3 regions of the Rhodococcus sp. UYP9 genome follow, and region 1 is predicted to be linked to each of the others. Evidence: riboswitches for the same ligand, from Rfam matches in the RefSeq annotation. Region 1 holds a riboswitch; each other region holds the start of a gene.
What was found. Region 1 has a riboswitch for S-adenosylmethionine ahead of ABIB36_RS12220 (bifunctional o-acetylhomoserine/o-acetylserine sulfhydrylase). Riboswitches for the same ligand answer to the same signal wherever they lie in the genome.

Region 1 (10,044 bases):
CAGATTCGCAAGAACCTGCCGCTCGTCATCGTGCTCGTGATCATTGCGGCGGCGCTCGTACTCGTTCTTGCGGATCGGTGGCGCCGCGGCGCCTTCGTATTCGGCGTGGCGACAATAGTGGCCGCAGGCTTCCGGTTGTGCATGCCGGAGAAGAACGTCGGCCTACTGCAGGTCCGAAGCAGAACCTTCGACGTCTCGGCTATGGCCCTGGTCGGGGGAGCTATCGTGTTGCTGTCGGCGTCGATCGATCCGCTCGGCACCGACTGAGTATTCGTCCGGTCGAATACTCAGCTGGTGCGACCCTTCGAGACGCGCGCATGCTTCATCGTCTCGCCGAGTAGTGCGGATACAGCGCTGGCTTCGGTCAGAAATCCGTCGTGGCCATCACGTGACTGAATGACCTCGAGACCGCGGCATTCCGGTAGGCCGCGGGCGAGTTCCTTCTGTAACCGCAAGGGATAGAGCCGATCGGAGTCGACGCCGCCGACGATCGTCGGGACGGTAGCCATGGCCAAGGCAGCGTCGAATCCACCTCGCCCACGTCCGATGTCGTGCCTGTTCATGGCTTCGGTCAACAATACGTAGGTGCTCGCGTCGAAACGGTCGACCAGCTTGCTCGCCTGATGCTGTAGGTAACTCTCTACCGAGTACCGTCCGCCCTGCCATGGATCTTCTTCGCCTTGGCCGGAGTTGGCGAACCTGAGGTCGAGCTCGCTCTCGGTTCGGTACGTCAGGTGTGCGATTCGGCGCGCTATGCCCAGTCCGACCCGTGGGGCCCGGCCGGTTCCGTGATAGTTGCCGCCCTGCCAGTCGGGATCGGCCTTGATCGCCTCGATCTGAGTTGTCTGCGTACCGATTTGGTCGGCAGTTGCACGACCTCCGACCGCAAGCACCAGAGCTGACGCGACGCGGTCCGGGTATCCGACTATCCATTCGAGAGTGCGCATGCCTCCCATGGAGCCGCCGACCACGGCCGCACATCTTTCGATGCCGAGTACATCGGCGAGTGCTATCTCGGCGGACACCTGATCGCGGATCGAGATCTCCGGAAAGGTACTGCCGTATGGGACTCCGCTCGGGTTCAGTGACGACGGTCCTGTCGTTCCACCGCAACCACCGAGCACGTTGGAGGCGATGACACACCATTCGTCCGTGTCGATCGGAGCGCCGGGCCCGACCATCCCGTTCCACCACCCGGGCAAGGCATGAGCGCCTCCGGCAGGTCCGGACACATGTGAGTCCCCGGTCAACGCATGCTCGACGAGCACCACGTTGTCGCGGTTCGGGGACAGCTCACCCCAACGTTGAACGGCGATGGTCACCTGCGGCAGGGACGCACCGTTCTCGAGGTCCAGCCGACCGATGTCGATACTGCCGAGCCGTCCGTCCGGCGCAGGAAACCCTGCGGCCGAACGGACGTCGTGCACTGAGCTGATGGTCAAGACGCCGCCGCAGCGAATCCGCGCGCGAGATCAGCGACGATGTCGTCGATCCCTTCGATGCCCACCGCGAGGCGCACGAGTCCTGGAGTGACACCCGCCGCGGTCTGCTCCTCGGGTGACAGCTGTGAGTGAGTTGTCGATGCGGGATGAATTACGAGTGAGCGCACATCACCGATGTTAGCTACATGGCTGTGCAGGCTCAGTGCGTCGACGAACTTCTTGCCCGCGTCGATGCCGCCCTTCAGTTCGAAAGCGACGATGGCACCCTGCCCCTTCGGTGCCAATTCCTGGCCACGTTCGAACCACGGGGAGGACTTCAGACCTGCGTAATTGACGCTGACGACCTCGCTGCGAGCCTCGACGAAGGCTGCTACCTTCTGCGCGTTCTCGACGTGGCGTTCCATCCGAAGGCTCAGCGTCTCGAGTCCCTGGCTGATCAAGAATGCGTTGAACGGTGCGACTGCGGCCCCGATGTCGCGAAGCAGTTGGACCCGAGCCTTGAGGGCAAAGGCCGGTGCACCGAGGTCCGCGAACACCACGCCGTGATAGCTCGGGTCAGGAGTGGTGAAGTTGGCGTGGCGCCCTTGGGTCCAGTCGAAAGTGCCACCGTCGACGATGACGCCTGCGATTGCTGTGCCGTGGCCACCGAGGTACTTGGTGGCCGAATGGACGACGATGTCGGCGCCGTGCTTCAGCGGCTGGATGAGATACGGCGTCGCGACGGTGTTGTCGACGATGAGCGGAAGGCCGTTCTCGTGCGCGATCTTCGACACTCCGGGAATGTCGAAGATGTCGTTCTTCGGGTTCGAGATCGTTTCGCCGTAGAACGCCTTCGTCTTCGGTGTGATCGCGGATCGCCACTGTTCGAGGTCGTCCGGGTCGGAGACGAAGCTGACGGTGATACCCAGTTTCCGCAACGTGTAGTGGAAGAGGTTGTACGTGCCGCCGTACAAGCGCGGGCTCGAGACTATGTGATCGCCTGCTTCGGCGATGTTCAGAATTGCAAGAGTCTCGGCGGCTTGTCCGGAGGCCAAGAGCAGCGCCGCGACGCCACCCTCCAGCGCTGCGATGCGCTGCTCCACGGCATCCTGCGTGGGGTTCATGATGCGGGTGTAGATGTTGCCGGGCTCGGTCAGTCCGAAGAGCGCGGCAGCGTGGTCGGTGCTGTCGAAGGTGTACGACGTCGTCTGGTAGATCGGTAGCGCGCGTGCGCGTGTGACGCCGTCAGCGTTCTGGCCTACGTGAATCTGCTTGGTTTCGAAGCTCCACGACGCGGCGGGATCTTCGATGGGTGAGCCGGCGGCATCTACGACGTCGGGTGTGTTCTCGCTCATGGTGGTTGACTACTCCGTTTTCGATTCAAGAGTGCGATTCGGCTGGGGCTCGGCGTAGCGAGCCGGGCGGGGCGTATCGAAGCGACAACACATCGTGAACCTCCTAGGGGCTAGCAACCGAGCATGGTTGTGCTCGGTTGTTGGGTTCGCCCCTGGCGAACCCGCGCTTGTTCTCCGACTGCACGAACGCAGTCGACTAACCAGGTCTTCTCACCCGGGGCACCCCACCGCGGTTGGAGGGTTGCCGGCCAGCAAGCCGGGGCTTTGACGCTGGCACTCATGACCTTCGCAGAATCCTAGCGTGTCCTCCGACACGTGGAATAGCGACACCGTCGTCAGTGTCGATCGGGCTGTCACCAGGGCCCACAGTGGTCGCCGGTCGGAGATACGACGAAAGGGTCTCCGGCCATGCCTGAGCGGCCAAGCAGTACGCTTGTCTTGTTTCCTCGCACGCTCACGCACAGCGCGCGAGGCGTATACGTTCGAAGTCGAGTACACGCACTCGGCCCAGCAGTGAAAAGGCGTAATACGGGTGGGACCGCCGATCGACTCACAACGTCGGTTCTGCGGCAACACTGGCAGCTTCGGAAGACGAAAACGGCATACTTCCCAGGAGGACGCGAACCCCACATGTCCAAGATCAAGGTCGAAGGCAAGGTCGTCGAACTCGACGGCGATGAGATGACACGCATCATCTGGCAGTTCATCAAGGACAAGCTCATCCATCCGTACCTCGATGTCGATCTCGAGTACTACGACTTGGGAATCGAATCCAGGGACAAGACGGATGACCAGGTCACCGTCGATGCCGCGAACGCAATCAAGAAGCACGGCGTCGGGGTCAAATGCGCGACGATCACTCCGGACGAGGCTCGCGTCGAGGAATTCGGCCTGAAGAAGATGTGGCGTTCGCCGAACGGGACCATTCGCAATATTCTCGGTGGCACCATCTTCCGGGCACCGATCATCATCTCCAACGTTCCGCGACTGGTTCCGGGCTGGACCAAGCCGATCATCATCGGCCGCCACGCCTTCGGCGATCAGTACCGCGCCATCGACTTCAAGGTCCCGGGACCTGGCACCGTGACCATCACCTACATGCCCGAGGACGGCAGTGAGCCGATCCAGCACGAGCTGGTCAGGTTCACCGAGGAGAGCCTCGGCGGCGTCGTGCAAGGTCAGTACAACTTCAATCAGTCGATCATCGACTTCGCCCGTGCGTCGCTGAATTACGGTTTGCAGCAGAATTACCCGGTGTACTTGTCGACCAAGAACACGATCCTCAAGGCCTACGACGGCCAATTCAAGGACACCTTCCAGGACATCTACGAAAAGGAATTCAAGGCGGAGTTCGACGCCGCCGGACTGACGTACGAGCATCGCCTCATCGACGACATGGTCGCGTCGTCCATGAAATGGGAGGGCGGATACGTATGGGCCTGCAAGAATTACGACGGCGACGTCCAGTCGGACACCGTTGCGCAGGGCTTCGGTTCGCTCGGCCTCATGACGTCGGTTCTGCTCACGCCGGACGGTAGGACCTGTGAAGCAGAGGCTGCACACGGCACGGTGACGCGCCATTTCCGTCAGCACCAGCAAGGGAAACCGACCTCGACCAACCCGATTGCATCGATCTTCGCGTGGACTCGAGGTCTCGAACACCGCGGCAAGCTCGACAGCACTCCCGACGTCACCGGCTTCGCTCAGTCCTTGGAAGACATTGTCGTCAAGACCGTCGAAGGTGGCCAGATGACGAAGGATCTGGCCGCACTCGTCGGAGGAGATCAGGGCTACCTCTCCACCGAAGAATTTCTCGGAGCACTCGACGAAAACCTGCAGAGGGCGCTGAAGTAGTTGCATGAAACAGCTGAGCACCTGCTCGGGTGAGGACAATCACCGGGCGTGGACTCGGAAATCAGGTGGCGCGGGACGAGAATCGAAGAAGGGGACGTTCCCTACCAGGGTCGTCCCTTTCTTCATGTTCGACAGAGATCGTGTTCCCATCTCGATGAAAAGGTTGTTCTGCTGTGAGTGTCACCGATTCGGCGTTCGCCAAGAATGTCACCGCTGTGCGTGAGCGGGTGTCGAACGGTCCGAATGGCGGTCGAAGAACGTTGTCCACGCGGCGAAGGTTCGCGATGCTTGCCCTGTCCATCGGCGGCTTCGGTATCGGCACCACCGAGTTCGTGTCCATGGGTCTATTGCCCGAAATGGCGACCGCGATGGACGTGTCCGAGCCGAGCGCCGGACATCTCATCTCGGCCTATGCACTCGGAGTGGTCATCGGCGCTCCCGTCATCGCAATACTGGCAGCACGGGTACCTCGCCGGGTGTTGCTGCTCGCCTTGATGGTCGCATTCGCCCTCGGCAACCTCGGCACGGTCTTCGCGCCGAGTTTCTACGAGTTGATGGCGTCGCGTTTCGTTGCAGGCCTTCCTCACGGTGCCCATTTCGGTGTCGCGGCGTTGGTCGCCGCACACCTGGCGGAACCGGGCAAACGTGCCAAAGCGGTCGCCATGGTCATGATGGGTCTGTCGATCGCCAACGTCGTCGGAGTGCCGGTGGCCACGTGGGTCGGGCAGTCCTTCGGATGGCGCAGTGCCTTCGGCATCGTGACGGTCATCGGTGCCCTGACCGTCGCCGCGATCGTTGCGTGGATGCCTCGCCTGGACGGAATGCCCACCACGCGGGCGATAACCGAGCTCGGTGCCTTGGGGCGTCCGCAAGTGTGGATGACACTGATCATCGCCGTCGTCGGCTTCGGCGGGATGTTCGCCGTGTACACCTACATTGCGACCACTCTCACCGACGTCTCGGGCCTGTCGAAGGCTTTCGTTCCCGTTGCGCTGATGATTTATGGGCTCGGTATGGTCGCCGGCAACTATGCGGGTGGCCATATCGCGGACCGCATGCTGATTCGGGGGATGTACATCTCGATGACCGCGATCGCCCTCAGTTTGTTCGGTTTCGTGTTCGCGGCGCAGAACCCGTACACGGCCTTGCTGTTCGTGTTTCTGATCGGAGCATCCGGTTCGTCGATGGTGCCTGGTTTGCAGACCCGACTCATGGACGTCGCAGCCGATGCACAGACTCTTGCCGCCTCGCTCAACCATGCCGCGTTCAACCTTGCCAACGCGATCGGAGCAGCCGTCGGTGGTGCGGTGATCGCTGCCGGCTTCGGATACACCGCTCCTGCGGCTGTCGGCGGTGTGTTGGCCCTCGGTGGCATGCTCGTGCTGACTGCCGCGGTCATGATGCAGAAGAAGTCCGACGCGAAAGCCGCGCTCTAGCCGAGACCCCGCCGGGCGGGTTGTGACTGTGCGGTGCGATCTTCACCGAACCTCCACATTTCCCGTCGTTCCCCTCCATGGCCGACCTCTAGGGTCAGGGACATGAACCGCACAGTCCTGGTCGTCGACGACGAACCGACTATCTCCGACGCTCTTGCCGCGCGCCTGCGTGGTGAGGGCTTCGACGTCGTGACGGCCGCTGACGGTCCCACCGCAGTAGAGGTGTGCGGGAGAACTCGGCCCGATGTGGTGGTGCTCGATGTGATGCTGCCGGGCTTCGACGGGCTCGAGGTGTGTCGGCGAATTCAGGCACAGCGTTCGGTGCCGGTCCTGATGCTCACCGCGAAGTCCGACGAGACAGACATGTTGGTCGGCTTGGGTGTCGGTGCGGACGACTACTTGTCGAAGCCCTTCAGCATGCGCGAGCTGGTTGCCCGCGTTCATGCGCTCGTCCGGCGTTCGGAACGCGTGATGGTCGATGAATCTGCTCCCACGCGGATCGGTGCCATTCGGATCGATCACGATGCACGCCGAGTGTCGGGCGCCGACGGCGAAATTCATCTGACACGAACCGAATTCGATATTCTGACGTACCTTGCCTCTCGCCCCCGGACCGCCGTCGGCCGTGACACGCTGCTGGCGGCGTTGTGGGGATGGGAGGACTCGGCGAGTAGCCGTACCGTCGACAGTCACGTGAAGGCCTTGCGACGCAAGCTCGGTGGCGACCTCATCAGAACTGTGCACGGCGTCGGGTACGCGCTGGAGGTGCCACGATGACCTCCGTGACCGACGCCTTCGTGTCGATGACGCGTAGGTTGCCGCGCCCGCTCGATCCGCTGGGTTCGTTCAAGTTGAAGGTGTCCTTGATCGTGGGGTTGGTGCTGGCAGCGGCAAGCATCACGTTCTGGTTCGGGGCCGGGTGGCAGTTTCGTTATGCGTTACTGGCCGCACTTGTCATCTCGTTGGTGGCGACACAGGTTGTGGCACACGGGATGACCTCGCCGTTGCGAGAAATGACCGTGGCTGCGGGGGCGATGGCGCGAGGAGACTATTCGAGACGGGTACGTGCTACCTCTCGAGACGAGATCGGGCAGCTCGCTGCAGCCTTCAACACGATGTCGACAGATCTCGAAGCAGCCGAGAAGTATCGGCGAGAGCTGATCGGTAACGTCTCGCACGAGCTGAAGACCCCTATCTCAGCGTTGCGAGCGGTACTGGAGAACCTGGTCGACGGAGTCAGTGAACCCGACCCGGCAACCTTGTCCGTTGCGCTGCGGCAGACGGAAAAGCTCGGTGACCTCGTGACCGAGCTACTCGATCTGTCGAGGTTGGAAGCAGGCGTACTCACCCTCCACGAGGAACTCTTTCTCGTGTACGACTTCCTGTCGGACACGACTAAGGGGCAACCCCGTGTGCATCTCGACGTGGTGCCGCCGACCCTGTCGATCGTTGCCGACAAAGCTCGACTGACCCAGGTCGTGAACAACTTGGTGGACAATGCCGTTCGGCACGCGTCGTCCGGAGCAGACGTTGCACTCTCGGTTCGGCAGGTCGGTGGCGATCTTCTGTTCGACGTGGTCGACGACGGCCCGGGTATCGCACCCGAAGAGCGCTCGAGGGTGTTCGACCGGTTCACTCGCGGCGGTTCCACCGATGGTGGCACCGGGCTGGGTCTGACGATCGCCCGCTGGGCGACCGAATTGCACGGCGGCACAATCGAAGTGCTCGATCGTAGTCCTGGATGTCACATCCGGGTATCCATTCCTTGTAACTGAAGCGAAATTCAGCTCACCACCACCGCGGCTTGACAGTGCCGTGGAGCTCTGTCATGCCCGCAACAGAAAGAGGTCTTTTCGTGATCGTCGTAGACAAACCCGAAACCGTTGTGAGAAAGCAGAACTGGTCCCTGTGGCCGCGTCGAGTCTGGCCGCCGCGCCGTTACGCGGCAGCGCCGCGCAACGTCTTGATCGGTGCGCTGGTCGTCGGGTGCATCGGTGCGGTAGTTCTCGGTGATCGCGGGATCGGCTACCCCATCACTGCCGTGGCGATCATCTTTGCGGCATTACGTGCATCGAAGGGTGCACCGACGCGGTGGCAGATGGTCGGTGCTGTGGGAGTCGTTGCCCTGAGTTCGATCGCCGCATTCCGTGCTGCGGAGTGGCTCGTGACGCTCGCCGTCGTAATGGCCGTTCTCGTCGCCGGGGTGGTGCTCTCCCGCTCGTGGACGTGGACAGGTGTCGCTCTCGGTGCACTCATTCCCGCGCTGGTACCGGCCCGCGTAGTGCGTTGGTGCACCCGCGGATCGCGCAGAATCGACATGGGGGGACTTGCACCTGGTCGAGTATTTCGCGTCGCAGCCACGACGGCAGTGCTGTTCCTCGTCTTCGCAGGTCTTTTCGCCGGAGCCGACCCGCAGTTTGCCGAAGTCCTGTCGAGCGCGACACCGACGGTGCGAGTCGACAGTGGATTCGCCCGGATTCTCCTCTTCGCGCTGGTTGCCGCGGGGACACTCGCGGTGTCGTACGTCGTAGCAAATCCGCCCCGATTCGATGCTCTGGCCCGGCCGAGCGCGGGGTCACTCCGGCTGTGGGAGTGGACTGTTCCGCTGGGAACGTTGATCGTTCTGTTCGCGATGTTCGTCTTCGTTCAACTTCGAACCCTGTTCGGTGGCCAAGCACACGTCAGGACGACCGACGGATTGACCAACGCCGAATATGCACGCCAGGGGTTCTGGCAGCTTCTCGCGGTGACGGTCCTGACTTTGCTGGTGCTCGCGGTCACGATCCGAAAGGCGTCCCGCGTGTCCGGATCCGACCGCCTCGCACTGCGTCTGCTGCTGGGCGTGCTCTGCGCACTGTCGCTCGTGATCGTCGGATCGGCACTTCATCGTATGTCTCTGTACGAACAGCAATACGGATATACGACATTGAGGGTGTTCGTCACCGCGGTGGAATTGTGGCTCGGATCGGTGTTCGTCCTCCTGATGGCCACCGGAGTGTCGATGTCCGGCCGATGGCTACCCCGCGCGGTTGTGGGAAGTGCAGTTCTGACCGTCCTCGCGTTGGCAGTGATCAACCCCGACGCCTACATTGCTCGGCAGAACGTGGATCGCTTCGAGCAGACAGGAAAGATCGACACGACATATCTTTCACGTCTGTCCGCCGACGCCACCGAAGAACTCGACCGACTCGAAGAGCCGTATCGCAGTTGCGCGATCGGCAGAGCTGTCGCAGCGGAGTCGAGTTGGAACGAATGGAATCTGGCCGACGCCCAAGCCCGTCGCATACTGACCGAACAGCCGCGACGACAGTGCGCAAGCCATGCAGTTCGGTGACATCCCGAAGCGTCGAGCTATGCCCGTAGGACCTTCTCCATCGCACGGCCCTTGGCCAACTCGTCGACCAACTTGTCGAGGAAACGGATCTTCTGCATCAATGGATCTTCGACTTCTTCGACGCGCACCCCGCACACCTTGCCGGTGATCAGCGACGTATCAGGGTTCATCTCCGCGTCGGCGAAGAAGTCCTCGAACGTCGTTTCGGCGGCCAGATGCGCGTTCAATGCGGCTTCGTCGAATCCGGTGAGCCACTCGATCACCTCATCGAGTTCGGCTTTGTTGCGGCCCTTGCGTTCCAACTTCTTCACATACAGCGGATACACGGACGCGAAGCTCGAGGTGAAGATCCTGTGCATGTGTTCGAGTGTAGTTTCACGAGCTGACAGTTGGGCTTCCGGAGACGCCGTTGAGCAAGTATGGTCGAGACTCGCTTCTGCGATGCATCACTGCTTCACGACTGAACGAGGAAGGGGAGCCGAGTGAAGTTCCTCCACCTCGTTGCGACCTACCTCGTTCTACTCGTGGTACTTGCCACGTTCCAAGATTCGGTGTTCGCTGCCGCATTCGGACTCGTGCTCGCAGCCGTCGTCGTCACAGTCGTGGTCATCTCGGGTCGGCGCGGTCTCATTCTTCTGCTTCCA
Region 2 (10,044 bases), on a different contig from region 1:
CGGGCTGTTCCTGAGTGGTCACCAGCTCTGGCATCGACACGTGCGCCGATGCGATCCGAGAGGTCCACGCACCCGCGGCGACGACCACATGATCGGCGGCAAAACTACCGGCGTCGGTCGAAACTTCCGTTGGAAGAATCTCACGAACGGCGCTACCGTATTCTGTTCGCACTCCCAGCTTTTCGGCCACCGAAGTGAGGGCTGCGACACTGCGATCTGCATGCAACCGACCTGCATCGGGGTGGTGGAGCACCGTGGTATCGAATGTCATCCCCGGCCAGCGGCGGTGCGCCTCGTTCGGGTCGAGAACCTCCCCCGCCCGTCCTGAGCGTCGCAGTGCTTCGATTCTCGGCCTCACGATATCCGGTAGCCCGTGGTCCACGGCACCGGTAATGGTGAGCAGGTCTGTACCGGTATCGATTTCGAGCTCGCGCCACAAGGTGTAGGCGCGGGCAGCGAGGCCGACGTAGTAATCGTCGGCATAGGCGTGCCGGAAAATCCTCGACGTCCCGTGCGAGGCGCCGCTTTTGTGGCCGGGCTGGAACTGTTCCACGAGGGTCACCTCGTGTCCGCGCTTGGCGAGGCTCCACGCCGATGCCGCCCCGATGACGCCGCCGCCGACGACTACTACCTTCATGGCAACTTCCTGACCTGTTCGAGTTGGTTACGGTGCCGTGCGCGGCAAGCCGGGCGGGTTGATGATCGACTCGGAGACAGCCTCGGACTGCAGGCCCCATTTCGCGAGCACCTTCTCGTAACTGCCGTCCTCGATGACGTGGTTGATGGCTTCCTGGATCGGCCCGATGAGGCCGTTGTCCTTCTTCGTCAGCACTGCGATCTCGCCTTGCAGTGCGTCCCCTGCACCGGAGAAGGTCCCGATCACTTCGCTCTCACCGGTGCTGGAGGAGTGATAGACCGCAGAAGGGTTGGGGCCGAAGTATGCGTCGATACGACCCGATCCGAGAGCCAGGTAGTAGTCGGACGCATTCTGGTAGTACGCGATCTCCGCGGCAGGGAGCCCGTCGGCCGCATTCTGCTCGTTCCAGTCGACGAGCAACTGTTCCTGGTTGGTGCCCGAGCCCACGCCGATCTTCTTACCCGCGACGTCCGTGCGTCCCTCGACCGTCCAACCGCTGTCCTTCTTCGCCTCGAATGCGAGGTTGTCGAGTCGGTAGGTAGCGAAGTCGTACTTGTCTTTTCGCTCCTCGGTGACAGTGACGTTGGAGATGAATACGTCGTTCTCACCCGAGTCGATCTTGACGAAGTTCTGTGCCCAGTCCGCAGTTCGGCGGTCGAGCTGTAAGCCCAAGGTGTCGGCGATCAGCCACGCGATATCGATCTCGGAACCGATTGGCGTCGTGTCGTCGGTGGCATAGAAGCCCAGTGGGGGAAGCGAACCGATCGAGCCCGTGCCGATCAACGTGCCCCGATCCCGAATTTCCTGAGGTACCTTCGCGGCGATCTCATCGACCTTGTCGACGTGGATACGGCCGGACTGTTCAGGAGAGAGGTCGTAGGTCACGCCATCGGATGCGGTCACGGTGTCCTCGGTCGCGGGTTCGCTGCAGGCGGTGGCCGAGAGGGCGACCGCGACGAGCGCTGAGGCGACTGCGGCGAGACGTCTGGTGGATCCGGGCATGGCTGTTCCTTGTAGTTCGAAGTGGCGCAACTGCGTCAGAGGACGCGTGCGAGAAAGGCTTTGGTTCGTTCTTGTTTCGGATTGTCGAGCAGAGCGGCAGGTGACCCCTGTTCGATGATCAGTCCGTCGTCCATGAAGACGATGTTGTCCGCGATCTCGCGAGCGAATCCGACCTCATGGGTCACGATCACGAGCGTCGCTCCGTCGCGGGCGAGAACACGAATTACTTCGAGAACCTCGCCGACGAGTTCAGGGTCCAGAGCCGAGGTGGGCTCGTCGAAGAGAATTACTTTGGGGCGCAATGCGAGTGCTCGGGCAATAGCCACGCGTTGCTGTTGCCCGCCGGAGAGCCGGCGCGGATAGTCGTGCTCCTTGTCCGCAAGACCGACGCGCCCGAGCAAAGCCTTCGCCTCGATCTCGACCTCGGACCGAGTGCGCTTCTGTGCCGAGACCGGCGCCTCGACAACATTTTCCAGCGCAGTCAGGTGCGGAAAGAGATTGAAGTTCTGGAACACGAACCCGATCTGCGACCGCTGACGAAGGATCTCCTTGTTGCTCAGTTCGTGTAACTTGTTGCCCTTGCGGCGATATCCCACCAGTTCACCGTCTATTCGAACCGTGCCCTGGTCGACTTTCTCGAGATGGTTGAGAACCCGCAGCAGTGTCGACTTCCCCGAACCGGACGGCCCGATGATGACCGTGACCTCGCCGGGGCGTACCAGAAGATCGACGCCTTTGAGTACCTCCAGCGTGCCGAACGACTTTTCGATGCCGCGTACCTCGACGGCGTACTCGGAATTCTTCGGCAGCGCGGTCATCGTGTAGCCCCTCGTGGCGCCAGGGTGATCTCGGAAAGTTTGCTGCGCAGCTTCTGAATCGGGGTCGGTGGGATTGTCCGCACAGCACCCTTCGCGTAATGCCGTTCGACGTAGAACTGGATCACCGAGAGGATCGACGTCAGCACGATGTACCAGGCGGTTGCCACCAGCAGAAGCGGTACGACCCGCCCGTTGCGGCCGTACACCACCTGCACCTGGTAGAACAGCTCGGCGATGGCCATCACCGATACGATCGAGGTTCCTTTGAAGAGACTGATGACCTCGTTGGCGGCATTCGGCAATATTCCGCGCATGGCCTGTGGGAGAACAATTTTGAAGAACTCACGACGCTTGGGGATACCCAACGCAGCAGCTGCCTCCAGCTGGCCTTGATCGACCGAGATGATCCCGGATCGAACGATCTCGGCAGAATACGCGGCTTGGTGTAGTGCCAGACCGATGATTGCCGCGGTCGAGCCACTGATGACACTGTTGACATCGAACTCGAAGAACGCCGGACCGAACGGAACGCCCAGCGACAGAGTCCGATACAGATACGCGATGTTGAACCAGAACAAGAGCTGGACTATCAAGGGGATGGACCGAAATGCCCAGATGTAGGACCAGGAGATCACCTGCAGGACAGGGTTGTCCGACAGTCTGGCCACCGCGAGAGCGATCCCGATGACGAATCCGAACAGCGTTCCCCAGAACGTCAACTGAATGGTGAGCCATAGAGCCGCCAGTATCGATGGCGCAGTGAAGTAGTCCGCGAATGTGCCCCAATCCCAACCAGGATTGGTCACGAATCCATGCAGGAACTGAGCGAGTACGACCACGGTGACTGCGCTCGTCACCCACCGCCATGGATGCCACTTTCGAGCGACTACCAGTTCTTCGGCATCAGCAGCGACGATGCCGGGAGCGGGCCTGGTTGCGATGTCGGTCACGGGGACCACGGAATGATTGTGTGCATGCGAAAGCGCCCTTCGGGTGGCGTGTACCGGGAGAAAATGTCTGTGATGTTCTCAGGCGTGGCAACAGGTACTGGTCGCCACGCGGCATAGATCTACGTGCAGGCGCCGCCACGTGTCGTAGCTCATGTTTCCTCCATCGGTCCTGGCGGTAGCACCCACACCTTCGGTGAGAAAGGGGGTTGCTGCGACGTCGTAGAGCCAAGGTCTCTCGGTCGCTCTGGATGGTGATGAAAACCTATGCCTTCGGCAGTGGATACGTCAAGTCGAGTAGTTCCATTCATGTTGCAGCAGTGCATATTCGGCTTGCAATCACGTTGATTTCAACCCTTGCAACCCACCGAAATCGGTCCGCGTGCACCCCTGGTTCATTCGATCCCGCCGCAGCAACGGACCCGCCGCCGCGCGGTACCGACCACACTGTTCGCTCCACCGAGTTCGACGCGTCCCCGGATTGACGGATTGAGTCAGGTGAATTAACTTTGTTCAGTCAACTGATTTAGAAAGCTTTTGCTATTACTCATATGCCCCGGAGGCACTTATGTCCCAACGCTCGGCCGGCACCGCCCCCGCGGTCTCTGATTCCACGAAAGGCGCCGGCACGGGTCCGATAGTCGCGGTCCTGTCGTTTGCGGGAGTCGTGGTCGCGCTCATGCAGACCTTGGTCATTCCGCTGATCCCCCAGCTCCCCACCCTGTTGAACACATCTGCGTCGAACGCTGCCTGGGTGATCACCGCAACGTTGCTCGCCGGAGCTGTAGCGGTCCCCATGATGGGCCGCCTCGGTGACATGTACGGCAAGCGCAGGATGCTCCTCGTCGGTCTGGCTCTGCTCGTCGTCGGATCGGTCATCGGCGCATTGAGCGCATCCGTGGTGCCACTCGTCGTCGGCCGCACCTTTCAGGGTTTCGCAGCCGGTGTGATCCCGCTCGGAATCAGCGTCATGCGCGATGTCCTTCCTGCCAAGAAGCTCGCAAGTTCGATTGCCCTGATGAGCGCGTCGCTCGGCGTCGGCGGAGCCCTCGGAATACCCGCGGCATCACTGATCGCCGAGTACGCAAGCTGGCATTACTTGTTCTGGGCGGCCTCCGCCCTCGGGGTCTTCGTCATCGGCCTGGTCATGGCAGTGGTACCCGAATCCAAGGTCCGTACCGGTGGGCGCTTCGACTTCGCCGGAGCGGCATCCTTGTCGGTCGCACTCATCACCTTGCTTCTGGCAATTTCCAAAGGTTCGAGTTGGGGATGGACCAGCGCCCTGACACTGGGCATGCTCGCCGCCTCACTCGCATCGTTCGTCTTCTGGGCATGGTGGGAACTGCGCACCGCAGAACCGCTGGTCGACCTCCGCGTCACCGTTCGTCGGCAGGTTCTCTTCACCAACCTCGCCTCGATTTTCGTCGGCTTCGCGCTCTTCGCGATGAGCTTGGTCTTTCCCCAGGTTCTTCAGTTGCCGACCTCCACGGGGTACGGGTTGGGACAGTCGATCCTCGCTGCCGGCCTGGTGATGGCTCCCTCCGGGCTGGTCATGATGCTCGTCGCACCGATCTCCGCACACATCACCACAACGAGAGGCCCGAAAGTCACCATGATGCTGGGCGCGCTCGTCATCGCCGTCGGATATCTGCTCGGCACCCTCACCCTCAGCGCGGTGTGGCTGCTGGTTCTCATTTCGATCATCATCGGCGCCGGAATCGGTCTTGCTTACGGAGCTATGCCCGCCCTCATCATGGGCGCAGTTCCCGCCTCGGAAACCGGTGCAGCCAACAGCTTCAACACGCTGATGCGTTCTCTCGGAACATCTTTCGCCAGCGCAGTGGCAGGGGTCATCCTTGCGCAGATGACCATCAGCACCGGAGCGGTCAGTGTCCCCTCCGAAGCAGCCTTCCATGTGACGATGGCAGTCGCAGCAGGGGCTTCCATTCTTGCCCTCGTACTCTGCATCTTCATCCCGCGCTTCCAGAGTCCGACCACTTCGACAAAGGTCGAGTCGGCGGCCGGCGCATTCGAACCCGCCACCGCTCGGAACTGACGCCGGGACCGCAGTCTCCGGGTAGAGGAGTAGCCATGGGGTGTTCGATGAAATCCGAAAGTTCACCTCATGGTCAGACTCTCGATGATGGAAAATCTTCCAATCGGCCATTTGCCCGACCATCATCGAGTCATGGCGCCCACAATCGAAGCGTGGCAGTGGCAATTGGACGCGGCCTGCCGCGGCACCAGCTCGGAGGTCTTCTTTTCACCCTCAGGTGAAGGACGGACCGCGAGACGAGTGCGCGAAGAACAGGCGAAAGCCCTGTGTGCGGAGTGCCCCGTCCTCACCCAATGCCGACTTTTCGCTCTCTCGTCCAACGAACCCTTCGGCGTATGGGGCGGGACAACGGCCCGTGAACGTGCACTCGAGCGTGCCCGGGCGCAAAGGGCCGGATAGAGCACATCTGCAGCTCTCGAACAGCCCGGTAGAGCACAATGGTGATGTGAGCTCACCAGAGGAACCGCAGCGTTGGACCTATCTGATGGACATGGACGGCGTCCTCGTGCACGAGGACCACCTCATTCCCGGTGCCGACGCGTTCGTTGCCGAACTGCAGTCGAACGACATCCCGTTCGTCGTGCTGACGAACAATTCGATCCGAACTCCCCGGGATTTGCGGGCCCGTCTGGAAAGAACCGGACTGGACATTCCGGAGAAGGCGATCTGGACTTCCGCGCTGGCCACCGCGAACTTTCTCGGTAATCAGCGACCGGGCGGAAGCGCATACGTCGTCGGCGAATCCGGTTTGACGACGGCACTGCACGACATCGGTTACGTCCTCACCGACTCCAATCCCGATTACGTGGTGCTCGGTGAAACCCGGACCTACTCCTTCGAAGCGATCACTACCGCAATCCGCCTGGTCGAGAAGGGCGCACGCTTCATCGCGACCAATCCAGACGCCACCGGCCCATCTCGCGACGGTTCACTGCCCGCCACCGGATCCGTCGCCGCACTCATCACCAAGGCGACCGGGAAAGAGCCCTACTACGTGGGTAAGCCGAATGCGCTGATGATGAGGTCTGCGCTCCGAAAGATCGGCGGCCATTCCGAGAGCACCCTCATGATCGGCGACCGCATGGACACCGACATCGTGTCCGGACTCGAAGCGGGGCTGCAGACCATCCTGGTGTTGACGGGCATTTCGACGGCGGCGTCGGTGGAGCAGTACCCGTTCCGCCCGACCAAGGTCATCAACTCGGTGGCAGATCTGGTCGGTCGCACCCAGACTCCCTTCTGATGGACCGAGCTATCCCGGACCATTCCGCCGACCTGAACAGTGGCACGTTCGTGTTGTCCCGCAGCGACTACAGCGTCGAAGCCAGGGGAACCGATCGTTGCTATCCGTCCGTCCAGGACGCTGTCGACGCTGTCCGCGCTGGGCACTCCGTCGTCGGGGCGCTACCGTTCGATGTCGCCGACCCAGCGGCACTGGTCGAGCCGCTCGAACTGATCCGGCGGCAGTGTCCGTGGCAGCCATCGGGGACCGTGGTTCCACTGCCGAGCGTGCACATCGGTGGGCAGATCCCGTCCTCGGCGGTGCACGTCGAGCGAGTACGGGCGCTCGTGGATGCGTTGCGAGCAGGCGAGGCGCAGAAAGTGGTGCTGGCGCGGTCACTGCAACTGCATGCGGATGGACCGATCCCCCCACTCTCGCTTCTCGACGCGTTGGTGCGTGCAGATCGACTCGGCAACGGTTTCGCCGTCGACCTGTCCGCGGCAGGCGGCGACTTCTTGGGTAAATACCTGGTCGGTTCCAGCCCCGAACTGCTGGTACGACGCCACGGCACCACGGTCACCTGTCACCCGTTCGCCGGTACCGCAGCGCGTAGCGAAGATCCCCGGATGGACGCGGAGATCGCAGCACGATTACAGGCGAGTACGAAAGACCAAGCCGAACACCGTTTCGTGGTCGAGGAAATTCGAGCGGCGTTGGAGCCGCTCTGCGCAGAGCTCGATATCCCAGAGTGGCCGCAGCTCAGTAGCACTCCGCAGCTATGGCATCTCAGTACACCGATCACCGGCGTTCTCCGAGACGAAGCAACAACCGCGCTCGAGGTAGCACTCGCCCTGCATCCGACCGCCGCCGTCGCCGGAGTTCCACGCGCAGCGGCCATGGAGGCGATCGCACGCATCGAAGGAAAACGCGGCTTCTACGCCGGCACGGTCGGCTGGACGGACGGCGCCGGAAACGGCGAATGGATGGTCGCAATCCGAGGCCTCGAGCTTGCGGCAGGCGGACTCTCGGCCGTCGCAACAGCCGGCGGCGGGATCGTCGAAGCTTCCGATCCCGACGCCGAACTTGCCGAAACGACTGCAAAGTTCCGGACGATTCTCTCTGCCCTGGGCCTCTAGCCGAACCGACAGTGCGTGCGGACGAGCAGTCAGTTCAGCGCCTGCTCCAGATCTGCGATCAGGTCCACGGTGTCTTCCAGCCCGATCGAGATACGCACCACGCCGTCGGTAATGCCAACCGAGGCACGACCTTCCGGGCCCATAGCGCGGTGAGTGGTGGTTGCCGGATGAGTGATGAGCGATTTCGCGTCGCCGAGATTGTTCGAGATGTCGACGATCCGTAGCGCGTCGAGGAATTCGAATGCTCGCTTCTTCCCCTCGCCCTCGGCCGCGTCGAGCTCGAACGTGATGACGGTGCCGCCGCCGCTCATCTGGGACTTCGCCAGTTCGTACTGAGGGTGCGATTCGAGATAGGGGTACTTGACCCACGACACCGCCGAATGCCCTTCGAGGAACCGCGCGATCTCCAGCGCAGCCTGGGTGGAGTGCCGCACTCGCACCGGCATCGTCTCGAGCCCCTTGAGCAAAGTCCACGCATTGAACGGACTCAGCGCAGGGCCGGTGTGGCGCATCAGATTCTTCACCGGTCCGTCGATGTACTCGGCCGACCCGAGGATCGCGCCGCCGAGAACTCGGCCCTGACCGTCTATGTGTTTGGTGCCCGAATAGACCACGACGTCAGCACCCAGATCGAGACTCTTCTGCAACAACGGAGTCGCAAAGACGTTGTCCAACACCACAGTTGCGCCCGCAGCGTGCGCAAGCTCGGATACCCGCACGACATCGACGAGAGACTGCATCGGATTCGACGGCGTCTCGAAGAACACGGCAGTCGTCGGAACCGACAGTGCTTCTTCCCACTGATCGTTGTCATCGCCGTCGACGAAGACGGTTTCCACGCCCCACCGCGGCAGAATTTCGTTGCACACCACGAAGCACGATCCGAACAGACTGCGCGCCGCTACCAGTCGGTCGCCTGCTTTCAACAACGCTCCGAGCGCGGTGAACACCGCCGACATCCCGCTCGAAGTACCGAAGCACGCCTCAGCGCCCTCGATCAGACGCAGTCGCTCCTCGAACATCTTCACGGTCGGGTTGCCGTAGCGCGAGTAGACGAAATGATCGATCTCGCCCGTGAATGCCTGCTCGGCTGCACCGGCACTTTCATAGACGAATCCGGAAGACAGGTACAGCGCCTCGGAGTTCTCGTCGAAGCCCGAGCGCATCAACCCACCGCGGACCCCCAAAGTTCCCTGACCGACACCCGTGGGCAACGGCTTCTCGAAGCCGCCCCCCTTCGGGATACTCGAGCCCTGCCCGCCACTCATCCGATTCCCTGTTTCGCTCACGACTGTCTCCAAGGCAAGCCTGCCGCACGCCACCCTGTCGCGCCGCGATGGCCTTCGGCGTCGGTTGCGCCCTCGAACCCGTCGAGAACGTTGTACGACGGGCCGATACCGGCAGCAGTTGCGGCGATGGCAGCCCCGATGGATCGCTGCCCGGATCGGCACAGGAACACCACTGGACGGGAGCCGTCGACACCGGATTCTTTCAACTGTTCGACGAAGCGCTCGTTGCGCGCACCATCCGGGTAGCTGACCCACTCGATGAGATGCGTCGGCCGCTCGATCGTCGAGGTGTCCGGCACGCCGACATATTGCCATTCCGCGTGGGTACGCACATCCACCAATACCGCATCGGGATCGGCGCGAAGCAGCTCCCAGGCTGCTCGAGGGGTTATGTCACCTGCATAAGTCACGGGTCAAGCCTTCCATTTTCGATGGATTCGACATCTTTCATACGTTGCACACCAGCCATTGATCGCCGGAGCGAACGAACTTCCACACTTCGTCGGCCGTGGCTCCGGACTTCGCTTCCTTCGTCGGCACCGTCGCGACGCCCCGGTCACCGTTGACCTGGTAGTCGGTAGGTACGCCGTCGACCGTGGTCTTGCCGTTCTCCTGAACGTATTCGGCCCGGTCGGATCGGTACTGGTCGTCAGTGCCGCTGATCAGCTTCGCGACCTGGTCCGGACACGTCGCCGATCGCAGGAGCTCGGCATCGCCGTTGTTCTGCGCGTCGACGAAATCGGTGATGCTGTCCGTCATCAACTGGGCCTGGGTGATGTTCTTCTCCGCAGGTGCAAACTTGGCGGAGAGAAAAATAGCAGCAAGAATCGCAACCACTATCCCGGCTGCAAGCACGAACGGCCAGGCCGACGCCGGACGACGCCCACCTGCCTCGGTTGCCGCTTCGGAGGCGTTGTTCTGCGCTTCCTCACGAGAA
Region 3 (10,044 bases), on a different contig from region 1:
AATGCACCGTCGGCGACGGTGGTGAATTTCGGAATCATCAGCACTGTCGAGGCCTCGACGTCCTTGCCGATCTTCGCGCCGAGAAGTCGCAGCCATCCCGGCGTCAACAAGCTGGCGTAGAGCGGGAACAGGAAGGTGCGCGCGGAGTCCATGAGTCGTTCCGTTGCCCACACCTGAAAGCCGATTCGGCTGCGAACCGGGTGATAGCCCTCGGTCAGGCCGATGCTGCACAGACGCACCGCGGCCACCGTGATGAGCGCGAACGTTGCGAGGGAGACCATCGTGGCGACAGGTAGCAGCAGTACGCCGCGGCCGAGTGCGCCGAGCAACGTCGTCGCAGTGTGCAGCCACCAGCCCATCAGTACCAACGAGACGCCGATGGAGAAGATCGCCATACCTGACAGGAACAGGGACGCGACGCCGTAGGCCACGATCCACCGGGTCGCGCGAGGTGGTGTTTCCTCGGGCCACGGGTGCTCGGCCTTGCCGATTTTCGTGGCGGGGGAGCCGGCCCACATCTGGCCGGCTTTGACGCGTCCGACGACGGCGGAACCGGCGGTCACGACGGCGTTCTTGCCGACCGAAGTGCCTGGTAGGAGCGTCGATCGAGCGCCGACGGTTGCCCCCGCACCGATCCTGATGCCGCCGATGTAGACGATGTCGCCGTCGATCCAGTGACCGGTGAGGTCCACCTCGGGTTCGACCGAGCAGCCGTCGCCCAGCTCGAGCATGCCCGTCACGGGAGGCATGGTGTGCAGGTCGACGCCCTTGCCGATCTTCGCGCCGAGTGCTCGGGCGTAGTAGACCATCCATGGCGCGCCGGACAGGTTGGAGGCGCCGCTGGCGTCGGTGAGACGCGTTGCCGTCCACAGGCGCAGGTGCACGCTGCCGCCGCGGTCGTAGGCGCCGGGTTTCACCCCGGTCAGCAGCAGGCGAGAGCCGACGACCGAGATCGCCATCCGGCCGACCGGGGTGATGAACAGCGAGAACGCGACCAGGAGCCACCACCAGGACACCGTCGGCGCCCATGGCACGTCGGCGAACCACGACATGACGTTGGCGAGGATGCCGAGCCAGGTGACCCACTGCAGGCCGGTCAGCGTGGTCAGCGGCACTGTTGCGGCGATCTGAATCCACTGAGCCCGGCGCGGCGTCGGGATCACCTCGCGTGGCACGACGTCGACCGGCGGTGCAAGGTCGTCGAGCATGCGGGCAAGTGAGCCGAGCCGCGGGTGGTCGTACAACTGCGCGACGGTGACCTCGGGAAAACGTTGACGCAGCGCTGTCACCAACTGCGCGGCGGACAACGATCCGCCACCGTTCTGGAAGAAGTCGGCGTTGTCGTCGGAGACCTGAGCGCCGAGAATTTCGGTCCACAGTTCGGCAACCCATCCTGCGGTTCCGCCGAGCCCGGACTGTTCGCCCATGCCGGGAAGTGGCCACGGGAGCGCGTTTCGATCCACCTTGCCCGACGTCCGCGTCGGCAGCTCGTCGACGAGGGTGAGCCGCGGAACGAGCGCCGACGGAAGTTGCTGGGCGAGCAGGGTCCGCGCGGCGTCGAGATCGAAGTTCGGGTCGGTGCTGGACAGATACCCGATGAGCACGGAGTTGCCCGCACCCGTGGTGCGGATTGCCGCGGCAGCACCGGCGACACCGGGGAGGGCCTGTAGTGCGTTGTCGATCTCACCGAGTTCGATGCGTCGCCCGCCGAGCTTGATCTGATCGTCGGCGCGCCCCTGGAAAAGTAGGCCCTCGAGCTCGAGTTCGACGAGGTCTCCGCTGCGGTAGGCGCGCTCCCAGCCGAGTGTGGGCATGGGCGCGTACTTTTCGGCATCCTTCTCGGGGTCGAGGTAGCGGGCGAGTCCGACACCCCCGATCACCAGTTCACCGACTTCGCCGACGGCTACGGGATTGCCTGCAACATCGACGACCGCGAGATCCCAGCCGTCGAGCGGTAGACCGATGCGCACCGGACCCTTGCCGTCCATGATCGATGCGCAGGCGACGACGGTCGCCTCGGTCGGACCGTAGGTGTTCCACACTTCACGCCCGTCCACGGCGAGACGCTCGGCCAACTCGGGCGGGCAGGCCTCGCCACCGAAGATGAGCAACCGGACTGCTTCGAGGGCAACGGCGGGCCACAGGGCCGCCAGAGTGGGAACCGTCGATACTACGGTGATGTCGCGCGAGACGAGCCATGGCCCCAGGTCCAGGCCGCTGCGCACGAGCGATCGTGGCGCCGGCACCAGTGCGGCGCCGTGACGCCAGGCGAGCCACATTTCCTCGCACGACGCGTCGAACGCCACGGACAGGCCCGCAAGTACACGATCACCGGGGCCGAGCGGATCGTCCTGCATGAACATGCGCGCTTCTGCATCGACGAAGGCCGCCGCGCTGCGGTGGCTCACGGCCACCCCCTTCGGGGTCCCGGTCGAACCGGAAGTGAAGATGACCCAGGCGTCGTCCTCGGGTGTCGGGACGCCGACGTCCGAGGCGGGTGGTGTGTTCTTCTCGGCAGTACCGGCAACGATTCCGTTCGCGGTCACTACCGCAGTGACCTGGGCCTCGCCGAATACCAGTTCGGCGCGCTCGTCGGGGTCGTCCGCGTCGACGGGCACGTAGGCCGCCCCCGCGTTGAGAATCGACAGGATGGCGACGTACAGAGCGAAGGATCCCGAAGGCATCCGAATTCCGACGCGATCGCCGCGGCGAACACCGGCCCGATACAGCCACTGCGATCCCTCGTCGATGTCTACGAGTAATTCGCTGTAGGACACCGCGACAGTGCCGTCGTCGATGGCGGGTGCGTCAGGGTACTGCTCTGCTGTGGCGCGAAGAACATCGATGAGCGTGCGCTGCTCGGGCGCGTGCTCGGAGCGCAAGAAGTCGGTGGGTACGTCGTTCGAAGGCAGTTCGGGGGCCGAATCCGATTGTGGTTGCACAGAAAACGGGGTGTCCTTCTTCTCGTTGATTGCCGAATTGCGAGTGAACCTCGATGGTCGTTATCTCATGTTCGGGTGGCCGGAAGGTGAACGGACGGATGGATCGGTGAGGCTCGACACCGCGCGAATTCTACTCGGGATACGGCTTCGGATCGGCTGGAGACGCGATTTCCTACCGGAGGGGTTGACAACCTCGTAGACCGTTTGCCATCCTCTTCACAGGTCATGAGTACCAGCATCGAGCCCCGGCTTGCTGGTCGGCAACCCTCCTCCGCGGTGGGGTGCTCCGGGTGACGACCTGGCTGACGCCGGAATACCGGCGCGGCAAGCGCGGACTCGATCGTCCTTCTTCGATATTTCGAGTCCCTTGATGTACAAGGGGATATTTGTCATGACTGCTGTTCTCGAAAGCTCGTGCGCACCGTTCGCCGTGGTCAGTGGGGCAGACCTTCAGGTCCCGCTGGTCGACGGCAGTACCTGCACGTATGCGAATTTCGACTATGCCGCCAGCGCTCCTGCTCTCGCCGCGGTGACCGATCGGATCGTCGAGTTGCTGCCCTACTACTCGAGTGTGCACCGCGGCGCGGGTTACGCCTCGCGCGTGTCGACGGCGGCGTACGAGAAGGCTCGTACGACTGTGTCGAATTTTGTTGTAGCACAGAGCGATTCAGTGACGATCTTCACCAGGAACACCACCGACTCGCTCAACCTGCTGGCGCGGTGCGTGCCCGGTGAGACCGTGGTACTCGACATCGAGCACCACGCGAATCTATTGCCGTGGCGGGACCGCCGTGTCGTCGTTGCCGCCGACACCCTTGCCGAGACAGTGGCGCGCATCGAGGTCGAGCTCGCCACGAAACCGGCTGCGTTGCTTGCCATTACCGGCGCCTCGAATGTCACCGGTGAAGTGTTGCCCATTCGTGAACTTGCAGAGCTGGCTCATCGGTACGGTGCTCGCATACTCGTCGACGGCGCCCAGCTGGTACCGCATCGCCGAGTCGACATCAGCGACCTCGGTGTCGACTACCTCGCCTTCTCCGGCCACAAGCTGTACGCCCCGCATGGCGCAGGAGTGCTCGTGGGTCGTCGCGATTGGCTCGATGCGGCTCAGCCGTACCTCGCCGGGGGCGGTGCCGTGCGCAGTGTGAGTGTGGAATCCACCGCATGGGCGCTCTCGCCCGCGCGTCACGAAGCCGGCACGCCCAATGTCCTCGGCGTCGCCGCAGTGGCTGCCGCTTGCGAGGCGCTCGCCGAGCACGAGAGGTCGGGATCCGTCGAACACGAGCGTGCTCTGTCGGACCGATTGCGCGCCGGACTGACGGCAACCCCCGGCGTGCGCTTGCTCGAAGTGTGGACCGACTCTCCGGATACTGTGGGGATCGTCACATTTACGATCGACGGCTTTGGGCCCGGTGAGATCGCTGCTTACCTGTCGGCTGAGCATGGCATCGGTGTTCGAGACGGCAAATTCTGTGCGCACCCTCTTCTTGCGCGCCTCGGTCGTCCCGACGGGGCAGTGCGTGCGAGCCTCGGTCTGGGAAGCTCCAGCGCCGACGTCGATCGCCTGCTCGGAGCCATAACGAAGCTCGTGCACGAGGGCGCGTCGTGGACGTACGCGGAGGAGGACGGATGGTGGAACCCGGTGCCCGATCCGCGTCCCTTCCCCGATCTGGTGGACGGAAAGGCAGGAGTGGGATCTCCCTGTGTCCCGGCCACGGTGCCGGTGAGTGCCATCGGGGAGTCAGGTGCCGCTGAGTGGGACGAAGCCCCATCGCCGGCTGAAGCGGTTAGCATCGGAATATGACAGCAATTGTCTTGTGGCGCAACCGTCGCTGGTACGACAGGTACGTCGATTTGTGCCGGACAGCGTCCGGATCTTGTAGGCGCTCGGGTTAGACCCCAGACAGAAGCCGCATCCCTTGCCTTGTACGAAGGACACAATCGCATGTCGCACAGTTCCGATATCACCTCCGATCACCTCCACGCTCGCCCCATCCGGGTGGCCCTCGACCTGAATGGGCAGTGGACCGAGCTCACCGACTCGACTCCGACTTCGGAAATGGTGAGAATTCAGGCCGAAGACCTGCGGGAAGCGCAGAATCTGCGTACTCGGCTTCGCGCGGAGGCCGTCGAGTCGGGCAAGGACGCCGACGAAGTGGCCGTGTTCCTCGATATCGAGATTCACATCGCTGACGATGCACGCACTGCCCGTCGAGAGTTTGCAGGCCTCGACGCCCCGGTGGTTCCGGCCTCGATTCGTTATATCGGTACACCCGTCGGGCTGGCAGGTCTGATAGCCGATGTGAAAGCTGCTGACGTCGCCGATGGCGTCACCCTGATCGCAGCGGGTCCCCAGGAAGCGAATTTCGGCAAGGTCGCGTACGGCGTCGTGCCGTGGCTGGAAGATCGTGGAGTCGTGTTCTCGGCGTCGAACGTGGCGGGAGCCACCGGAGTTCGACCTGCCTCGCGAGTGCTCGCCTCGTAGCTCGCACTACTACTACGAGCGGGCCGCATCTGTCCTCAGGTTCCCGCAGCCTCTGCTGTCATGTCATGTCATGGACAGGGCAAGTCCGGCGGTGATGCGCAGCAGTTCCGAATAGGTCGTCCGAAAGATCGTGTTCGGATGCCCTGCAGCAGACCACAATTCGGGATACTCGGCCATCTGCTCGTCGACGTATGTGGGCAGATTCGTCGGGTGACCCACCGGTGCGATGCCTCCGATCGGTTGACCGGTGCAGTGCTTGACCAGCTCGAGTGGAGCTTGCGACAACCTCCCCTCCAGTCTCCGGCCTGTCCGATCGAGGTTCACCCGGTGCGCACCGGAGACGAGCAGTAACACTGGGTCGTCGTCGAGCAGAAACACCAGGGACTTCACGATCGCGCCGACGTCGACGCCGAGAGATTCGGCGGCGGCGTCGGCGGTCACTGTCGGCACGGGCGCGGTGACGACCACCCCGTGATGTCCACGCGAGATCAGGACGTCCGCGACGTGGGCTGCGTTCGGGTGAAGAAGCCGGGGCATAGGGCAAGCGTATTGCCAATCGGCAGTCCGTGCCTCGTACTAGGCGTAGACGGGGAGGTTTGCCGGTTTCTGTTGTGTGCGGTAGGTGAAGCCGAAGAACAGGGCGAGACCGACCACCGTATAGAGGACGAGTGCCAGCGCGGGCTGCCCGACGCCGTTGCCGGCGAAGTAGACGATGCTCCGAACGCCTTCGGTGCCGACTCCCGGGGTGATCCAGCGGCCGACGGCCGAATAGAACTCCGGAAGCACGTTCGGACCGAATGCCCCTCCGGCGCTGGGGTTTCCGAGAATGACGAACACGACGATCGCGATCGGAACAGCGACAACACCGACCGCAGCGCGTAGCCCGAGCGTGAACAGTGCCGTTGCCAGGACCACCGCTGTTCCCAGTACCGACAGAGGGAACCAGTGGCCGGCGAACGTGCCGAGAACATGCGTGGTGATGAACGCACCGAGGATTCCGGACAGGATCGAATAGCCGACGAGTACCCCGAGCTGAGTCGACGCTTCGCGTAGCGACTTCGGTGCGCCGATGAGGAGTCCGATTGCCGCGGCGAGCAGATACCCGCCGACGACCCAACCGACGGAGAGGTAGAAGCCGGACAATCCTCGGTTGTCGTGGATGCCCACCGGAATATCGTCGCGAACGACGAAGGTGCGGTTCTGACTCTTGTCGATCTTGGTGAAGATCGCGTCGAGCGAGGTGGCAATGGAGCTGCCTGCGGCGCTGGCGGTGATGAGTGTGTCCGTGCCCGTCGGGCTCAGAACGTAAGCGCCGAGCACCTCTCGGTTCCGGATCAGCGCACGCGCATCGCCCGTGCTGGCAGCGGTGCGGGCATCGAGGGGAGTGCCTTCGATGGCGTTGAGCTTGTCGGCCGTATCGACGTCCAGGCCGGCAGGGAGCCCTCGCGCGGCAACGACCACGATCGGAATCTCGCGCGGGGTCGGCTGATGGAAAGCAGCTACGTAACTGAGGATGAAGCCGAGTTGGAGTATCAGCACTCCGGCCGCTAGCCAGACAACCTTGCGCATGGATGTGAACTTTCCTGTCGAATGGATTGTCAATACCTAAGGTATTGAATACTCTAGGTATCGTGACGGTAGACGGTCAAGAAGAGTGGTTGTCGACACAGATCGCGTCGGGCCGGCCCGGGCGCGAGAACGTGCGTGAACGGCTGCTCGACGCGGCAGCCGACGAGTTCACCGAACACGGATTCGCTGCGGCCAAACTCCAGGACATCGCCAGACGCGCAGGCTTCACCAAGGGCGCCGTCTACTCCAATTTCGAGTCCAAGCAGGCACTGTTCGCCGAGCTGCTCTCGCGCCGCTCGATGGAACTCGCCGCACGAGTCATCGACGACGTGTCCGACCTCGGCCCCGACGATGCTGCCGGAGCAGGCGGCAGCGCCATCGCGTCGTGGATCGTCGCCGAGCCCCGGTGGCCACTGCTGGTGACCGAGTTCGGCATCCATGCTGGTCGAGAACCAAAGTTGGCGGAAAGCTACCGACGTGAGCGTCGAGTACTTCGGGAAGAACTTGCCACCCTGATCTCCGCCAGGGCCGAGGCGTGGGGCGTGGCGGCCACTCTCGATGCGCGAGAAGTAGCGACGTCACTGCTGGCGCTGATCTCCGGCCTGTCCGTCGAGCATTCCGTCGATCCGGACGAGATCGACGAACGAGCCATCGGTGCAGCGATCACCGAACTCTTCGCTGGCGCAATCGCCCGGGCGACCGAGCAAGATTGAAGCGGATCTCATCGGGTACCCGACCCACATGAGTGCTCAGAACCCCGACCCGAACGAAACCGCAGGATTGGAACCAGGCGGCGGTGTTCAGCCCGGAGATACGCCACCGGCAGAAACTAGCGTCGGTGGTCCGCAGCACGAACCGCCGCAACGAGGGTTGGCATTGCCGATCGTGTTTCTCGGGCTCATCGGGCTGGTGGTGATCATCGTCGCAGCTGGGCTGATCGGTCGAATCTTCGGTCTCTACTAGTAGGTGAGAACGGGCGGCCCGCTAGGCTCAGCGGCATGAAGGAACAAATCTGGAACGCATTTTCCGTCGAAATCGCCGACCATGTGGCGGTAGTTACCCTGATCGGTCCTGGCAAGGGTAATGCGATGGGCCCGGACTTCTGGAACGAATGTCCACTGGTTTTCGCGCAGCTCGACGCTGATCCCGACGTACGCGCAATCCTCCTCGTCGGCTCGGGCAAACACTTCACTTTCGGTCTCGACCTGGCATCGATGGCAGGTGAGTTCGCCCCGCTGATGGCAGACAAGGCCCTCGCCGGTCCGCGTACCGCCTTCCACAACACGATCAAGCGGATGCAGTTGGCCACCAACGCAGTTGCCGACTGCCGCAAGCCCGTCGTTGCAGCCGTGCACGGCTGGTGCATCGGCGGCGGCCTCGATCTCATCAGTGCCGCCGACATCAGGTACGCCAGCTCCGACGCCAAGTTCAGTGTTCGTGAAGTGCGGGTCGCCATCGTCGCCGACATGGGTTCGCTCGCGCGCCTGCCCGCGATCATCGGCGACGGTCACCTTCGCGAACTCGCATTGACGGGCAAAGACATCGACGCCGCTCGCGCCGAGAAGATCGGACTGGTGAACGACGTGTTCGAGGACCACGACGCGCTGATCGCCGGTGCTCGGGCCACAGCAGCAGAGATTGCCGCCAACCCGCCGCTGGTGGTGCAAGGCGTCAAGGAGGTCCTGGACAACTCACGGGCAGCCGACGTCGACGCCGGCCTGCGATTCGTAGCTGCCTGGAACGCTGCTTTCCTCGCCTCGAACGATCTGACCGAGGCGATCACCTCAGTGTTCGAGAAGCGCCCGGCAGAGTTCTCCGGAAGCTGACCCACCGTGGATTACGCCGAAGAAATCGGTACCCAACTGGTGCGTCTGCAGCGCGCACGGGACCGCAAGATTGCGCAGCTGACCGAAGAGTCCGGTGGCGTCGACGGAGCAGCATTCGTGTGCTTGTTTCGATTGCTTCGCGACGGCCCGATGAGGTCCAGTGAGCTGGCGGCACTGGTCAACTCGGACCCGTCGACGGTGAGCAGGCAGGTCGCCCAGCTTGTCGACCGTGGGCACGTCGAACGTGTTCGCGACGAGAGCGACGGCAGGGCGTTCGCCCTCGCAGTCACAGAGTCGGGCAAGCAGGTAGTCCATCGAATTCAGCTGCGTCGGACCGCGCACATCGGCAAGATCATCGAAGACTGGTCGAACGACGACCGCGCGTCATTGGTCGAACTGCTGGACAGATTTCTGACCGACTACGAGCGATCCAGAGTGGATACGTCCAAAGGCTCGTGACGGCAGAACCCCAGGTCGGTCATGTCTCCTTCTCCGGCTTCCCAGAGCGAGGCATGACGACCCGGCGTCAGCGCAGCGCGCTTTTGGGGTCGTTCCAGAGCTGATCGGTGAAGTCCTCCAGCGCGACGAGTACGACCGTGTCCTCGGCTCGACGAAGAATCGACTTGCTGGCCCGAACCTGCACCACATCGCCGGTCTTGTCGGTCATGCGCCACAGCGAATCGGCTCGCGTGGCAACCGTCGTCAAGAACATCTCGGCGACGTTGACACCCTCGGGAGCCTGATCGGGAAAGATGTCGTGCAAATGAAAGTCCGCACGAGCCGATTCCTCGGTGCCGAAAAGTTCGTCGAAGGCTTCGTTCGCGAACACGATTGCGCCACTGGGATCGACGGCGAGAATCGGCACGGGGATGCGGTCGAGAACGACCGTCACCGGCAGCTCTGGAAATTGTCCTGCATCGGAGACGAAGCTAGCTTGCCTGTTCTTACGACGCTCGCCCGTATCTCCTGCGGACGAATCGACGGAATTGCTTTCGCTCATAAATCTCCCCACTAGTGCGTCGAAAAGAACCAAGCTGTGTTGCATACCCGCAGGGGAAGGGTGAACACTTCCCCTGCCGGAAACATCCAAGTACGGAACTGCCGGTGCCTAAAAGTTGTCAGTGCTCTGGATTGTCTGCCAAACGCTTGAACGATGCAGCGATTTCGGCTTCTGCTTCGGCCCGGCCTACCCAGTCCGCGGCCGTGACGTGCTTGTTGGGCT

Region 2: it holds a riboswitch for S-adenosylmethionine, as region 1 does, so the genes downstream of both, ABIB36_RS08705 (putative leader peptide) here and ABIB36_RS12220 (bifunctional o-acetylhomoserine/o-acetylserine sulfhydrylase) in region 1, are expected to answer to the same signal.
Region 3: it holds a riboswitch for S-adenosylmethionine, as region 1 does, so the genes downstream of both, ABIB36_RS07855 (aminotransferase class V-fold PLP-dependent enzyme) here and ABIB36_RS12220 (bifunctional o-acetylhomoserine/o-acetylserine sulfhydrylase) in region 1, are expected to answer to the same signal.

The regions. Positions count from the first base shown of each region.
Region 1 covers NZ_JBEPPH010000003.1:529,389-539,432, reverse strand. The annotation lists gene ABIB36_RS12230 (DUF3017 domain-containing protein) at 1-267, shown strand, start outside; gene metX (homoserine O-acetyltransferase MetX) at 288-1,442, opposite strand; gene ABIB36_RS12220 (bifunctional o-acetylhomoserine/o-acetylserine sulfhydrylase) at 1,439-2,776, opposite strand; SAM riboswitch class IV at 2,935-3,061, opposite strand; gene ABIB36_RS12215 (NADP-dependent isocitrate dehydrogenase) at 3,407-4,630, shown strand; gene ABIB36_RS12210 (MFS transporter) at 4,804-6,066, shown strand; gene ABIB36_RS12205 (response regulator transcription factor) at 6,169-6,843, shown strand; gene ABIB36_RS12200 (HAMP domain-containing sensor histidine kinase) at 6,840-7,841, shown strand; gene ABIB36_RS12195 (DUF4153 domain-containing protein) at 7,895-9,400, shown strand; gene ABIB36_RS12190 (DUF2200 domain-containing protein) at 9,418-9,759, opposite strand; gene ABIB36_RS12185 (DUF6412 domain-containing protein) at 9,883-10,044, shown strand, end outside.
Region 2 covers NZ_JBEPPH010000002.1:490,995-501,038, reverse strand. The annotation lists gene ABIB36_RS08725 (FAD-dependent oxidoreductase) at 1-637, opposite strand, end outside; gene ABIB36_RS08720 (ABC transporter substrate-binding protein) at 665-1,639, opposite strand; gene ABIB36_RS08715 (amino acid ABC transporter ATP-binding protein) at 1,675-2,457, opposite strand; gene ABIB36_RS08710 (amino acid ABC transporter permease) at 2,454-3,398, opposite strand; gene ABIB36_RS08705 (putative leader peptide) at 3,486-3,560, opposite strand; SAM riboswitch class I at 3,565-3,662, opposite strand; gene ABIB36_RS08700 (hypothetical protein) at 3,662-3,889, shown strand; gene ABIB36_RS08695 (MFS transporter) at 3,973-5,460, shown strand; gene ABIB36_RS08690 (WhiB family transcriptional regulator) at 5,530-5,859, shown strand; gene ABIB36_RS08685 (HAD-IIA family hydrolase) at 5,945-6,703, shown strand; gene ABIB36_RS08680 (isochorismate synthase) at 6,703-7,818, shown strand; gene ABIB36_RS08675 (O-succinylhomoserine sulfhydrylase) at 7,848-9,086, opposite strand; gene ABIB36_RS08670 (rhodanese-like domain-containing protein) at 9,104-9,517, opposite strand; gene ABIB36_RS08665 (Rv0361 family membrane protein) at 9,555-10,044, opposite strand, start outside.
Region 3 covers NZ_JBEPPH010000002.1:326,048-336,091, forward strand. The annotation lists gene ABIB36_RS07850 (Pls/PosA family non-ribosomal peptide synthetase) at 1-2,942, opposite strand, end outside; SAM riboswitch class IV at 3,164-3,279, shown strand; gene ABIB36_RS07855 (aminotransferase class V-fold PLP-dependent enzyme) at 3,334-4,746, shown strand; gene ABIB36_RS07860 (hypothetical protein) at 4,888-5,427, shown strand; gene ABIB36_RS07865 (YbaK/EbsC family protein) at 5,491-5,964, opposite strand; gene ABIB36_RS07870 (hypothetical protein) at 6,004-6,996, opposite strand; gene ABIB36_RS07875 (TetR/AcrR family transcriptional regulator) at 7,128-7,709, shown strand; gene ABIB36_RS07880 (DUF6480 family protein) at 7,738-7,959, shown strand; gene ABIB36_RS07885 (crotonase/enoyl-CoA hydratase family protein) at 7,995-8,822, shown strand; gene ABIB36_RS07890 (MarR family winged helix-turn-helix transcriptional regulator) at 8,829-9,281, shown strand; gene ABIB36_RS07895 (PAS domain S-box protein) at 9,349-9,822, opposite strand; gene ABIB36_RS07900 (inorganic diphosphatase) at 9,941-10,044, opposite strand, start outside.